Regions from separate parts of the Shewanella sp. Choline-02u-19 genome, predicted to be linked through region 1. Evidence: predicted binding sites of a transcription regulator. Region 1 holds the regulator's gene; each other region holds the start of a gene.
What was found. Region 1 encodes sigma-54, which starts transcription at its own class of promoters, with help from an activator protein. Its sites were predicted from a motif close to GTTGGCACGNNNNTNGNNT; they were not measured.

Region 1 (3,197 bases):
GATTGCTATACCGTTGCCTATACCTGTGCTACCCATTTTTTCGCGAGCCAACAGGCTTTCGAAAATCTCTTGTGAAGAAAGGGTAGGGTACTGGGCAGCGGCAATATCGCTGATGAGTTCCAGTACTTTTTTCTTACTGCCCGGAGTGGCACAGGTAGTGCATTCCGGCTGCAGGATGGTACATAGTTCCATCGTTAGTGTTTGGTCAGCTTCTCTTTGTGTTTAATAACCTGACGATCTAATTTGTCGATCAGGGAGTCGATTGCGGCGTACATGTCCGCATGTTCCGAAGTGGCAAAAACTTCACCTTTTTTCAGGTGAATTCGTGCTTCGGCAATCTGTTGCATTTTTTCAACATTCAATATGACGTGCACATTATTGATCTGATCGAAATGACGTTCAAGCTTTGTAAATTTTTCTTCAACATAACTGCGCAGTGACGCAGTGATTTCAATGTGATGCCCAGTAAGGTTAATTTGCATAGAAAGATTCCTCCAAGTGTATAATTTTAGTTATAAACTCTTGCGTTGGTTTGAGGGCGGGATCATCATTGCTTCGCGGTATTTCGCGATGGTACGTCGAGCAACTTTAATCCCCTGTTCTGCCAACAGTTGCGCCATTTTGCTATCGCTTAATGGTTTCTGTTGGTTTTCAGCTGCGACTAACTTCTTAATAAACGCTCTAATTGCTGTTGATGAGCACTCTCCACCGTCGTCGGTTCCGACATGACTAGAGAAGAAATACTTTAACTCGAAAATACCTCTAGGGGTATGCATATACTTTTGTGTGGTCACCCTTGAGATAGTGGATTCATGCATCTCTACGGCTTCAGCAATGTCGTTGAGTACCATAGGTTTCATGGCTTCATCACCATATTCGAAAAATCCCTGTTGGAACTTCACAATACAGTTGGAGACTTTTAGGAGGGTCTCATTACGACTCTCAATGCTTTTAATAAACCATTTAGCTTCTTGTAAGTGACTACGAATAAATTGGCCATCTGCTTGATTTTTTTGGCTACGAGCCATCGAAGCATAGTGTTGATTGACGTTGATTTTTGGCATGTAGTCGGGGTTGAGTTCAACCACCCAACGGCCTTTCTTTTTTGTCACTGAAACGTCGGGGATCACATATTCGTCTTTACTTCGCGTGACTGCCAGGCCCGGTCTTGGGTTCAAGGTTTGAATAAGCGTGATAGCATCACGCAGGTCATCCTCTTTGAGCTTAGTCTTACGCATCAATTGCCTAAAATCACGTCCAGCAATCAAATCTAAGTAATCTTTAATGAGCAGGCGAGCATTGTCTATATGGGGTGTTGTTTCTGCATATTGAGCTAATTGGATAAGCAGACATTCACTGAGATCTCTGGCTGCGACGCCGATAGGGTCGAAATGCTGCACGCGTTTGAGTACGGCTTCCACTTCGTCTATCTCGATCTCTGGATCGCCCATTGCTTCAAGAATATCTTCACAATTCTGAGTAAGGTAACCTCGCTCATCAACCGCATCAATAATGGCGGTGGCAATCGCTAGGTCATTATCAGAAAAAGGCGTTAGATTTTTCTGCCATTCAAGATGTTCGTATAAACCTTCAGTGGTTTCGCCTTGGAATGGCATATCATCATCGCGCATTCCGCCGGAGCTTGAATTCGAAGACACGGTATAGACTTCATCCCAAGTAGTATCCATTGGGAGTTCATCTGGCATTGAATCTTGCGTTAATGCATCAGAGGTGTCTACCGCAGCGCTATCCTGCTGTGGATCAACATCTGTGTTACTGCTGTATTCATTGTCGCTATCCGACTCTGAATAGCTGTCAGAGTCACTGGTGGTTCTATCTTCGTTGCTGATAGGCTCGCCATCGGATTGCTCTTCATCTAATTCAAGCAGTGGATTAGAGTCTAATGCTTGCTGGATCTCTTGCTGCAGCTCTAAAGAGGACAATTGCAAAAGGCGAATAGCCTGCTGTAATTGTGGAGTCATAGTTAGCTGCTGACCCATTTTGAGCTGGAGTGACGCTTTCATCTTACCGCTATTCCCTACACTGTAATTAAACGTTGAAGCTCGGTGATTTGACGAAGAGAGCTTAAAGAGTCAACACTTTGATTGTATTCATATACTTAGCTAATGCTATACAATTAAACCCGCATACTGTGGGTTAACTATAGCCTGAATTGTTCACCTAAGTACACTGCTCGAACCTGCTGATTATCTAATATCTCGGCAGGTGTGCCTTCTGCAATCAAATTTCCGTGACTTACGATATAGGCATGTTCACAAACGTCCAATGTTTCACGCACATTGTGGTCTGTGATCAACACCCCTAAGCCACGGCTTTTTAACTGTTCAATAATCTTTTTAATATCGATAACCGATATTGGATCAACGCCGGCAAAAGGTTCATCGAGTAGAATAAACTTTGGGTTGGCTGCCAGTGCTCGAGCGATTTCAACTCTGCGGCGTTCACCACCTGATAACGCCATGCCTTGGCTATCGCGGATATGGGTGATGTGAAACTCTTCGAGTAGGTGTTCAAGTTGCTCTTCACGCTGCTCGTTATTGATATCTTTGCGAGTCTGTAATACTGCCATGATATTGTCACGCACTGAGAGCTTTCTAAAGATGCTTGCCTCTTGTGGCAAGTAGCCAATGCCTTTACGTGCTCGGAGATGCATTGGGTCTAAGGTTAAATCATCGTCATCGATTAAGATCTGACCCTTGTCGCTCTGAACTAAACCAACAACCATATAAAATGTTGTGGTTTTACCTGCACCATTAGGACCCAATAACCCAACAATTTGCCCTGTTTTGACCGTTAAACTCACATCTTGAACAACGGCTCGGCTCTTATAACTTTTCGCTAAATTGCGTACGGTCAGCGTTTTTTGGGTCATTGCTGTTCCTGCTTTTTAATGGGTGCGGCTGGGGTTTCAGGCGTCTCTTCTTGATAAGCTTCAGGCTGAATGATAGTGATCACGCGATCATTACCTTTACCTGTACTTTCTGCGACTAATTTTTGTAGTCCGATATTGTACTTGATGCGGTTACCCGTGACTTGGCTGCCCTCTTGCTCCAAGGTTGCATTACCTAACAAGGTTAAGGTTCTTGTTGCCAACTCATAACGGATCTCTTTCGCACTTGCCATCGCCGGGCGGCCATCTTCCATCATTTGGGTATATGTCGCAGGATTACCCGTAG
Region 2 (3,197 bases), 440 kb from region 1:
TCTGGTGGTAAGTCATATAGATCTTTATCCATTGCTTCGCCTGGATGGATCTTATTTTGGATCCCGTCAAGACCAGCCATTAGCATTGCAGAGAATGCTAAATATGGGTTAGCCATTGGGTCACCAAAACGTAATTCAATACGACGACCTTTAGCACTTGGTACTACTGGGATACGGATAGAAGCACTACGGTTGGCTGCTGAGTAAGCAAGCATTACTGGCGCTTCAAAGTGTGGAATAAGACGCTTGTATGAGTTCGTTGCTGGGTTTGCAAATGCATTAATTGCGCGAGCATGTTTGATGATGCCGCCGATGTAGAACAATGCTGTTTCGCTTAGGCCTGCATACTTGTCGCCAGCAAAAATGTTCACGCCATCTTTTGCTAGAGATTGATGCACGTGCATGCCGCTACCGTTATCACCAACGATTGGCTTAGGCATAAAGGTTGCTGTTTTGTTGTAGGCGTCAGCCACGTTATGGACAACATATTTAAGCACCTGAACTTCATCCGCTTTAAGCGTAAGCGTATTAAAGCGAGTGGCGATTTCGTTTTGACCAGCAGTGGCGACTTCGTGATGATGTGCTTCAACAACTTGGCCCATCTCTTCAAGTACAAGACACATTGCTGAACGTATGTCTTGTGAAGAATCAACTGGCCCTACTGGGAAATAACCGCCTTTAACGCCTGGACGGTGACCTTTGTTGCCGCCTTCGTAGCTGGTACCTGAGTTCCAAGCGGCTTCTACAGCGTCAACTTTGTAAAAACAACCTGACATGTCAGCGCCATATCTAACGTCATCGAATAGGAAGAACTCTGGCTCAGGACCAATCAATACTGTATCGGCGATACCAGTAGAGCGTAAGTAGTCTTCTGCTTTCTTAGCAATTGAGCGTGGGTCACGGTTGTAACCTGTCATTGTGCCTGGGTTTAGAATATCGCAACGAATGTTTGCGGTTGTTTCAGCAGTGAACGGGTCAAGTACGAAACTTGCAGCATCAGGCATGAGCACCATGTCTGATTCGTTAATGCCTTTCCAACCTGAAATTGAAGAGCCGTCAAACATCTTACCGTCTTCGAAAAAGTCTTCATCAACCTGGTGGCTTGGGATCGAAACGTGATGCTCTTTACCTATGGTATCGGTAAAACGTAGATCAACAAACTTAACTTCTAATTCTTGTAGTTGTTGTAAAACTGATTCTGCTGACATTCTAAAGTCTCCGAGTAGGGTAAAGGGTTATCCCTTGTTTTTTATCTTAATGCTTAACGCAATATGCGATTCTGCTATCTGTAAAGCGAGAGTCGTGCCAATCATGTAACATTATGATTTATATGAATTCTAAATCATACTAAAAATATAAAGTTAGCTTTAACGCACCATTTTGGTGCGGCAAGCGGATCAAAATGGTGCACGCGCCATCATTGTGCAGCTAGACTGTTTTCATATTGACTAGCCGTTGGCTAATGGTTAAAAGCAAGACAACAGAATAGCCAAGAATAAGACTTTTTTATAGGGGACAAGTCAAAGAAAAATCAACCAAATGTAGATAAGTGTTATTCAGATAAAAGACAGTTTCATGCCGCTCGCAGGCGTATCTGGTTAAACAGACTAAACTAGGAAGTCGACTAAAGGGGTCGTAAACAGGATGTTTAACAAAATTTATCAATTAAAAGGACGCTAAATGCCTCAAAGAGGTATTTGAAAGGAACGGGAATATAAATAATCCTATCAAAGATAATGATGGAAAGTGTATGTAAAGCGGACGTTATGACGGGAAAAAGCAACACGCATAAGTTATTTCTAACGATTGGTTAAAAATAATCCTGTGAGATACTCGCCACCTAGAGTAGAATGTCACGCTTTTTATAGCAACAACTATAATCGTTTGGTTTTAGTGGTTGTCAGTACCCCCCCCTATATATTTATACCGATGGTAAGAGGTTTAGCCGTGTTAGAGAATTTACGTAACATCGCCATTATTGCACACGTTGACCATGGTAAGACTACCTTGGTTGATAAGCTGCTGGCGCAGTCAGGAACCCTTGAGACTCGAGGAGAAGCCACTGAGCGGGTGATGGATTCAAATGATCTTGAAAAAGAACGTGGTATCACGATTCTGGCCAAGAACACTGCCATCAAGTGGAACGATTACCGTATCAACATCGTTGATACCCCAGGTCACGCCGATTTCGGTGGTGAGGTTGAGCGTGTTCTATCTATGGTTGACTCAGTATTACTACTAGTTGACGCAGTTGATGGTCCAATGCCACAAACTCGTTTCGTGACTAAGAAAGCATTTGCTCAAGGTCTTAAGCCAATCGTTGTTATCAACAAGATTGACCGTCCTGGCGCACGTCCTGATTGGGTTATCGACCAAGTATTTGACTTGTTCGACAACCTAGGCGCAACCGATGAGCAACTAGATTTTCCAATCGTTTATGCTTCTGCACTAAACGGTTTCGCTTCTCTTGATCCAGAAGTCTCAGATGGTGACATGACTCCTCTATTTGAAACTATCGTTGAGAAAGTTTCATCTCCTGACGCTGATGCTGAAGGTGATTTCCAGATGCAGATCTCTCAAATCGATTACAACTCATACGTGGGTGTTATCGGTATTGGTCGTATCAAGCGTGGTAGCGTTAAGACTAACCAACAGGTCACTATTATTGGTGCTGATGGTAAGAAACGTAACGGTAAGATGGGCCAAGTATTAGGCTACATGGGCCTAGAACGTAACGAAGTCGAGATTGCTAACGCTGGTGATATCGTTGCAATTACGGGTCTTGGTCAGTTGCTGATTTCTGACACTGTTTGTGCAACTAACAACGTAGAAGCATTACCAGCTTTGTCTGTTGATGAACCAACACTAACAATGACCTTCCAGGTCAACACCTCTCCATTCGCTGGTAAAGAAGGTAAGTACGTAACTTCACGTAACATCCTTGAGCGTCTGCAGCAGGAACTTGTTCATAACGTAGCACTACGTGTTGAAGAAACTGAAAGCCCAGATCGTTTCCGCGTATCGGGTCGTGGTGAACTTCACCTTTCAATTTTGATTGAAAACATGCGTCGTGAAGGTTACGAGCTAGCTGTTTCTCGTCCAGAAGTTATCGTTAAAGAGATTGATGGCGAGATGTGTGAGCCATTCGAAAACTTGACTGTTGACGTTGAAGAGCAACATCAAGGTGCTGTTATCGA
Region 3 (3,197 bases), 1.4 Mb from region 1:
TCAGCTTGAGATTAGTTTTGTTTTTGCGACATAAACAACACATTCGTTAACAAAACTGACTACAAGTCACTTGTATAAGCATAAAAAGATGAGTACTCTCGAATTGAACTTAAATTCATCTTTCGCAAAAATGCTAAGGATATCTTATTGTTATAAATCACTACCAACTTGGTAGCTTTAATAAAAGGAGTGTGACCATATGTCATACCTAGTAAATGGACACGAAATTACAGTCAACTTTCCAGTAGATTCAATTTCAGTCAACAAATCTTCAATCGCCTTCACAGACAGTCAAGGCAAAAACAGACAGACTTTTTCAAAGCGCACTGAAGCGCTTAAATTTATGAATTGGTTATTGTCTTCAAGTAAGTAAAACCGACTTTTCGATACAACTCCTCTCACTCGTATCGATAGTTTGTCTTCATAGGCAAACGAATAGGACTGAAACATATTCAGCTATTTAGTCATCTTCATTTGGTTTAGGCTTTACCTCTGCTCAGGTATCTAGCCTAACCAAATGGAAATTCCTCCCCCCAGAAAAAAAGAAACAATCCTAAGCTCACAATACTGCCGTATATTTACGTTGGTAACGTGGCAACATCGTCTCATTTCCTAATAAACCACCTTGATGAATGTAGATAATCGCTGCATCTGGATATTCGGATAAATACTGCTCTACACACATCCAACCCTTAGGATCATACAGTAATTCAAACTCAATCCCCTGCTCACCCACTTTACGCCAAATGTCATAAAAGATTTTATATAGCTTTCCGAAATGATATTTTTTAGCTGTGCTTATTATCTCTGGGTGAAATGAAGTGCCATTGATTAGCTCAGAAAACTGCTGGTTAAGGTAGTCTTCATCTCCTACACAAGCACATGTCATTACTTTTATGTTGTTATTATTAAGTACAAAATATTCATTTAAGAATACCGCAGTAGTGCCGGTTCCAGACGGAAGAAAAACAGTCAATTCATCTAGCTGACTAGACGCGAACCAATTGACAATCTCTTTTGCAAGTTGGTGTACCCCTTCCCGAGCATAAAGACAACGGCCTCCCTCAGGCACAAACAAAGCCTTACTATCATTTGGTAGCACATCTTGCTCGATATACTCTTTACAGCCTCTACCCTTCCTATCAGCAACCAAAGATAGATCGATGACGTTTGCGCCATTCTCGACAGCCGCTGCATAATTCCCCTTTGACGATGCTAAAACTTGCGCTGCAATATGATCAGTATAAAAATCAAGTTTCCAGCCTTTTAATTTAGCTAAAGCTGACATTGAATAAAGCGAGTTTGCAACAGGAGAACCATAACCGACTAATCGGGTGATACCAGGGAAGTCGTTATGTAGAAAGTAAGCAAATTTACGTGCCTTATTACCAGAGAAATCTTTATGTAACAGATCATCTCTTTTTACAAAAACACGGCAACCATTAAAGTCGATACTATCAACTGGAGTGTGAGTAAACACAGCAAATTCTCTTAATGTAATGAGTGACTATTGTAACGCTTTACTTAGTGCAGTTTTGACCTCGATGTAAAAAAATCACTAACTTTTGGTCTATTCCGTTATTCGAAAACATTCATAAACCCCCAAACAGCATATAAAACAACCCACCAACACATGGCGTGATAATTGCTTTATACAATATAGCAGTGCCCACAGGGCAGTATATTTTTATAGTGAGGGATCTTTCATGGCAGTTTTACGCTTAGTGTTTAATATAGCTTGGTTTGTGTTGGGCGGTTTTGTAATGGGGCTAGCGTGGTGGTTAGCCGGCCTTTTGTGCTTTATTACCATTATTGGGATCCCATTCGGACGAGCTTGTTTCGTTATCGGTGAGATGACTTTTTGGCCATTCGGTCAAGACTCTATAAGTCGCCGCTCAATCACAGGGGTGGAAGATTTAGGCACGGGTGCTTTTGGTATGCTGGGCAATATTGTTTGGTTTTTATTGTTTGGTATCTGGCTTGCGATTGGTCATATCGTTCACGCTTTTGCATGCGCCGTTACCATTATTGGTATTCCGTTTGCAATACAGCATTTAAAGCTCGCCATTTTGAGCTTAACCCCTATAGGTCAAACCGTGGTAGCAAAAGCTTAAGCCGATGACAAAAGCACTTTTTCCAGCTGCGCAATTAGCGCAGCTGGACAATCTAAACTAATATCATGTCCCGCCGCTTCAAACTCAATCAGTTCAGTTTTATAATAAAGTGACAGTTGTACACTACAACTGGGATTAACTAGCCTATCAGAGCTGCCATTGAAAACAAAAATGGGCTGCTGTAAATTATCAGGGGTTTGAAAGTTAGCACAGGCCCATATTTGCCGAACGACATTATGCATCTTGCTTCGATAATCTAATCTGAGTTCACTCCAATGCTCACACATCGCTTGATTGTCACCATAACGCTCACTCGAGAGTTTAAGCGCTGTGCACTCTAACCAATGCACCGCCCCCTGCTTAACTCGCCCCAGATAGGCAGTAACAATGGCTTTTAGATTAAACCTTGCATACCAAGGAGATAAGTTAGCCGCACTTGCGTTGATAACAACCACCTTGCTTACTTTTTGTGGCGCTAAGCGAGCCATTTCAAGCGCGATCATTGCGCCCATAGAAAGCCCTATAAGACAGTTGTCATTGCCTGTTAGTTGTTTAACTAATGCCTTAGCGTATGCCGTTATGGTTAGCGGGCTGGTGCAATCACTCAATGTCCCATTGCCTAACGTATCGAGCGCGATAACATCAATTTTATTTGCTGCCACTTGCACCGTTAAATCATCTTCAAATTCTCGCCAATGACGCTTATCTCGCATCAAGCCCCTAATGAGTACCCAGCTTTGCATAGTCCGTCCTTAATTATCTTTTAGGCCTGCTGTCTTTTATAGTTATCTTTAGTCATACCAGTCTTGCATTGCAGCAGCGTATTGACGAGTTAATAACTCACAACTCATGTCCTCTATAGCTCGGCTCGCCGCTAAGTCCATTAGAAACTGCATCAATACAGTGTGTTTTCGCAACGTTCTAACATGTCGATGTTGCTTTTGAGGGTTAAATAAACCGGCAAAATTGAATAGCTGTCGTGGGTTTTTCTTTACCCATGCCCAAGAGCCCATCTCCAATGTCAAAGGCAACAACGGCGCGTCATTTTGCTTCATTGCCAAATAATCCCATATATCACCATGA
Region 4 (3,197 bases), 2.6 Mb from region 1:
ATGCAAACCAGTTTGGGTTTTGCTTCGATGATCGATCCCAGCTCAGGTCAACAGACCCCCGTAGTGGCTAACTTCTTCCTGCTGCTGACCACTCTGATATTTCTGGCCGTAGATGGGCACCTTGTCTTAATTAAAATGGTTGTTGCCAGTTTTGACTCCATTCCAGTGTCGATGAACGGCCTCAGCTTAGCCAGTTATCGGCTGTTCACTGAATTTGTCGGTTACATGTTTGGCGCGGCGCTCACGATGTCGCTGTCAGCTATTGTCGCACTGCTCACCATCAACCTCTCATTTGGTGTCATGACCCGTGCATCACCGCAATTAAACATTTTTTCTATTGGTTTCCCGGTCACCATGGTAAGCGGCCTGTTTATTCTATGGCTTACATTGACGCCTATCATGGCTCACTTTGATGAGGTTTGGCGTGAAACGCAGATTTTGCTGTGTAATGTACTAGAGCTGCAGTGTAATTCAGAAGGCACAATCAATTAATGGCTGTATTAATAGCGGGACTTATACAGGGATTAAGCCTTAATGGCTGGCGACCTTGCACTTTGAAGCCTTGTCGCTTCAAAGATAACACTCTGGTCAGTCACAATGGCTGAGAACGACAGCAGCCAAGAAAAAACAGAGGAAGCAACCGCCAGGAAGTTGCAACAGGCCAAAGACAAAGGGCAGGTTGCACGCTCTAAAGACTTAGGCACTTCAGCGGTTCTCATTGCAGCCTCCGTTGGCTTGGTTATGACTGGGCCGAGCATTGCCAAGGCGATGAGTAATATCATGATTAACCTCTTGACTATGACCCGTGAAGAGATTTTTGACACGCGGCAGATGATGAATATCTGGAGCATGGTCGGTAACGAGTTAGTGTCGCCGTTGTTGGGTTTTATTGCATTTCTCGCCCTGATAGCTTTCGTGGGCAACATCGCACTTGGTGGCATGTCTTTCTCTGGTAAAGCGTGCATGCCAAAATCCAGTAAAATGAATCCTGCTAAAGGCTTAAAGCGCATGTTCGGTGTGCAAGCTGTGGTGGAGTTGACTAAAGGTATCGCGAAGTTCTCCGTTGTGGCAATAACGGCTTATTTAGTCCTTAATATTTATCTGAATGATATTTTGATGCTGTCGCAAGATCACTTGCCCGGCAATATTTATCACGCGCTTGATCTCGTCTCATGGATTTTCATCTTACTGTGCGCATCAACATTCTTAATTGTTGCCATTGATGTTCCCTACCAAATTTGGAATCACAGCAAAGAGCTGAAGATGACCAAGCAAGAAGTGAAAGACGAATATAAAGATACCGAAGGTAAGCCGGAAGTTAAGGGACGTATTCGCCAGTTACAACAAGAGATGGCTCAGCGCCGTATGATGGGCGAAGTGCCCAATGCCGATGTTATTGTGGTTAATCCCGAACATTACGCGGTTGCGGTTAAATATGATGCGACTAAATCGACAGCCCCTTTTGTGGTGGCTAAAGGGGTCGATGAAGTGGCATTTAAGATCCGCGAAATAGCCCGAGAGCATAATGTTGCTATTGTCACTGCAGCGCCATTAGCGCGTGCTATCTACCATACGACTAAAATAGATCAAGAGATCCCGGAAGGTCTATTTACCGCGGTTGCTCAGGTGCTTGCGTATGTATTTCAGCTCCGGCAATTCCAAAAAGGTAAAGGGCGTCGCCCTAATGCCGTCCCCACAAAACAGCCTATTCCTGATGAGTTGAAGCACTAGCGGCTATAACTCACATTTCTCAGTTATAAATTGTATAATAAACAGTCAGTTGTTTGGTTGTCCATTCTTTGGTTATTCGTTTCAGGTTATAGTGTGCGCCGCTCTATGGTGTGAGCAGATTGATCTTGTTAATATTGGTACTAATTTTGCAATACAGCTAACAAGCGTCAAAGATTGGACTCAGGGTGAATGGAACTTAAGGCAAGACTAGGGCAATTAAAGCAATTAAAGCCCGCACATTTTAAAGGATTGGGTACCCCTATATTGGTTTTAGCCGCATTGGCTATGATCACGTTACCCATGCCTGCTTTTCTGCTGGATATTCTGTTTGCGTTTAACATAGCACTTGCCTTAGTGGTGTTGCTTGTTGCTATTTATAGTGACCGTCCACTTGATTTTGCCGCATTCCCGACAGTCTTGCTGATCGCAACCTTACTTCGACTCGCACTTAACGTTGCCTCTACCCGAGTGGTATTACTTGAAGGCCACAATGGTGGTGATGCCGCAGGTAAAGTCATTGAAGCCTTTGGCTCTGTGGTGATTGGCGGTAACTATGCCGTGGGTCTAGTGGTGTTTTTAATTCTAATTATCATCAACTTCGCGGTAGTGACCAAAGGTGCTGGCCGTATCTCTGAAGTTAGTGCTCGCTTTACGCTAGATGCCATGCCGGGTAAGCAGATGGCCATTGATGCTGACCTCAATGCCGGGCTGTTAAGCCAAGAGGAAGCCCGTGTCAGACGTGCAGAAGTGACCCGTGAAGCCGATTTCTATGGTGCGATGGACGGTGCGTCAAAATTTGTAAAAGGTGATGCGATTGCAGGAATAATGATTTTAGTGATTAATATTCTTGGCGGTTTTGTCATCGGTATGGCGCAGCACGGGCTTAGTTTTTCCGATGCTATCGAAATTTATACGCTACTCACCATTGGTGATGGTCTCGTCGCTCAGATCCCTGGTCTTTTGTTGTCAATTGCCGCCGCCTTAATGGTGACTCGCCAAAATGAATCGGGCGATATGGGCGAAATGATGATGAGCCAGATGTTTGACAGCCCCAAAGCGCTTGCCATTGCCGCAGCGGTTATGTTTGTAATGGGTATCGTGCCAGGCATGCCGCATTTGGTGTTTATATCGCTTGCTATTGTTGCTGGCGCCTCAGCTTACTTAATTAAGAAAAAGAAAGAGACTGACCGCGAGCGAGCATTGGAGTTGGCGAAAACTGGCCCCGTTGAAAAGCGTGATACCCAACCTAAAGAATTAAGCTGGGATGATGTTCAACACGTTGACACCATTGGTCTTGAGGTCGGTTATCGTTTGATCCCGCTGGTAGACAAAGGCCAGGGCGGCGAACTACTTGGCAGAATTAAAGGCGTGCGTAAAAAGTTGTCGCAAGAGTTAGGTTTTTTAGTGCCAGCGGTACATATTCGCGACAATTTAGACCTGTCGCCTAACGCGTATCGGATCTCATT

Region 2: glnA (glutamate--ammonia ligase) is a predicted target of sigma-54. The motif match lies at 1,292-1,310, and genes of this name have one in related genera.
Region 3: CXF83_RS14150 (YccF domain-containing protein) is a predicted target of sigma-54. The motif match lies at 1,633-1,651, and genes of this name have one in related genera.
Region 4: flhA (flagellar biosynthesis protein FlhA) is a predicted target of sigma-54. The motif match lies at 1,865-1,883, and genes of this name have one in related genera.

The regions. Positions count from the first base shown of each region.
Region 1 is NZ_PJBE01000013.1:3,107,101-3,110,297, reverse strand. Features, by position in the region: gene ptsN (PTS IIA-like nitrogen regulatory protein PtsN) at 1-192, opposite strand, end outside; gene hpf (ribosome hibernation promoting factor) at 195-482, opposite strand; gene CXF83_RS20265 (RNA polymerase factor sigma-54) at 513-2,024, opposite strand; gene lptB (LPS export ABC transporter ATP-binding protein) at 2,162-2,893, opposite strand; gene lptA (lipopolysaccharide transport periplasmic protein LptA) at 2,890-3,197, opposite strand, start outside.
Region 2 is NZ_PJBE01000013.1:3,545,918-3,549,114, reverse strand. Features, by position in the region: gene glnA (glutamate--ammonia ligase) at 1-1,208, opposite strand, end outside; gene typA (translational GTPase TypA) at 1,930-3,197, shown strand, end outside.
Region 3 is NZ_PJBE01000013.1:1,710,153-1,713,349, forward strand. Features, by position in the region: gene CXF83_RS14145 (pyridoxal-phosphate dependent enzyme) at 560-1,480, opposite strand; gene CXF83_RS14150 (YccF domain-containing protein) at 1,707-2,114, shown strand; gene CXF83_RS14155 (alpha/beta fold hydrolase) at 2,111-2,857, opposite strand; gene CXF83_RS14160 (M14 family zinc carboxypeptidase) at 2,906-3,197, opposite strand, start outside.
Region 4 is NZ_PJBE01000013.1:543,417-546,613, forward strand. Features, by position in the region: gene fliR (flagellar biosynthetic protein FliR) at 1-492, shown strand, start outside; gene flhB (flagellar biosynthesis protein FlhB) at 598-1,731, shown strand; gene flhA (flagellar biosynthesis protein FlhA) at 1,921-3,197, shown strand, end outside.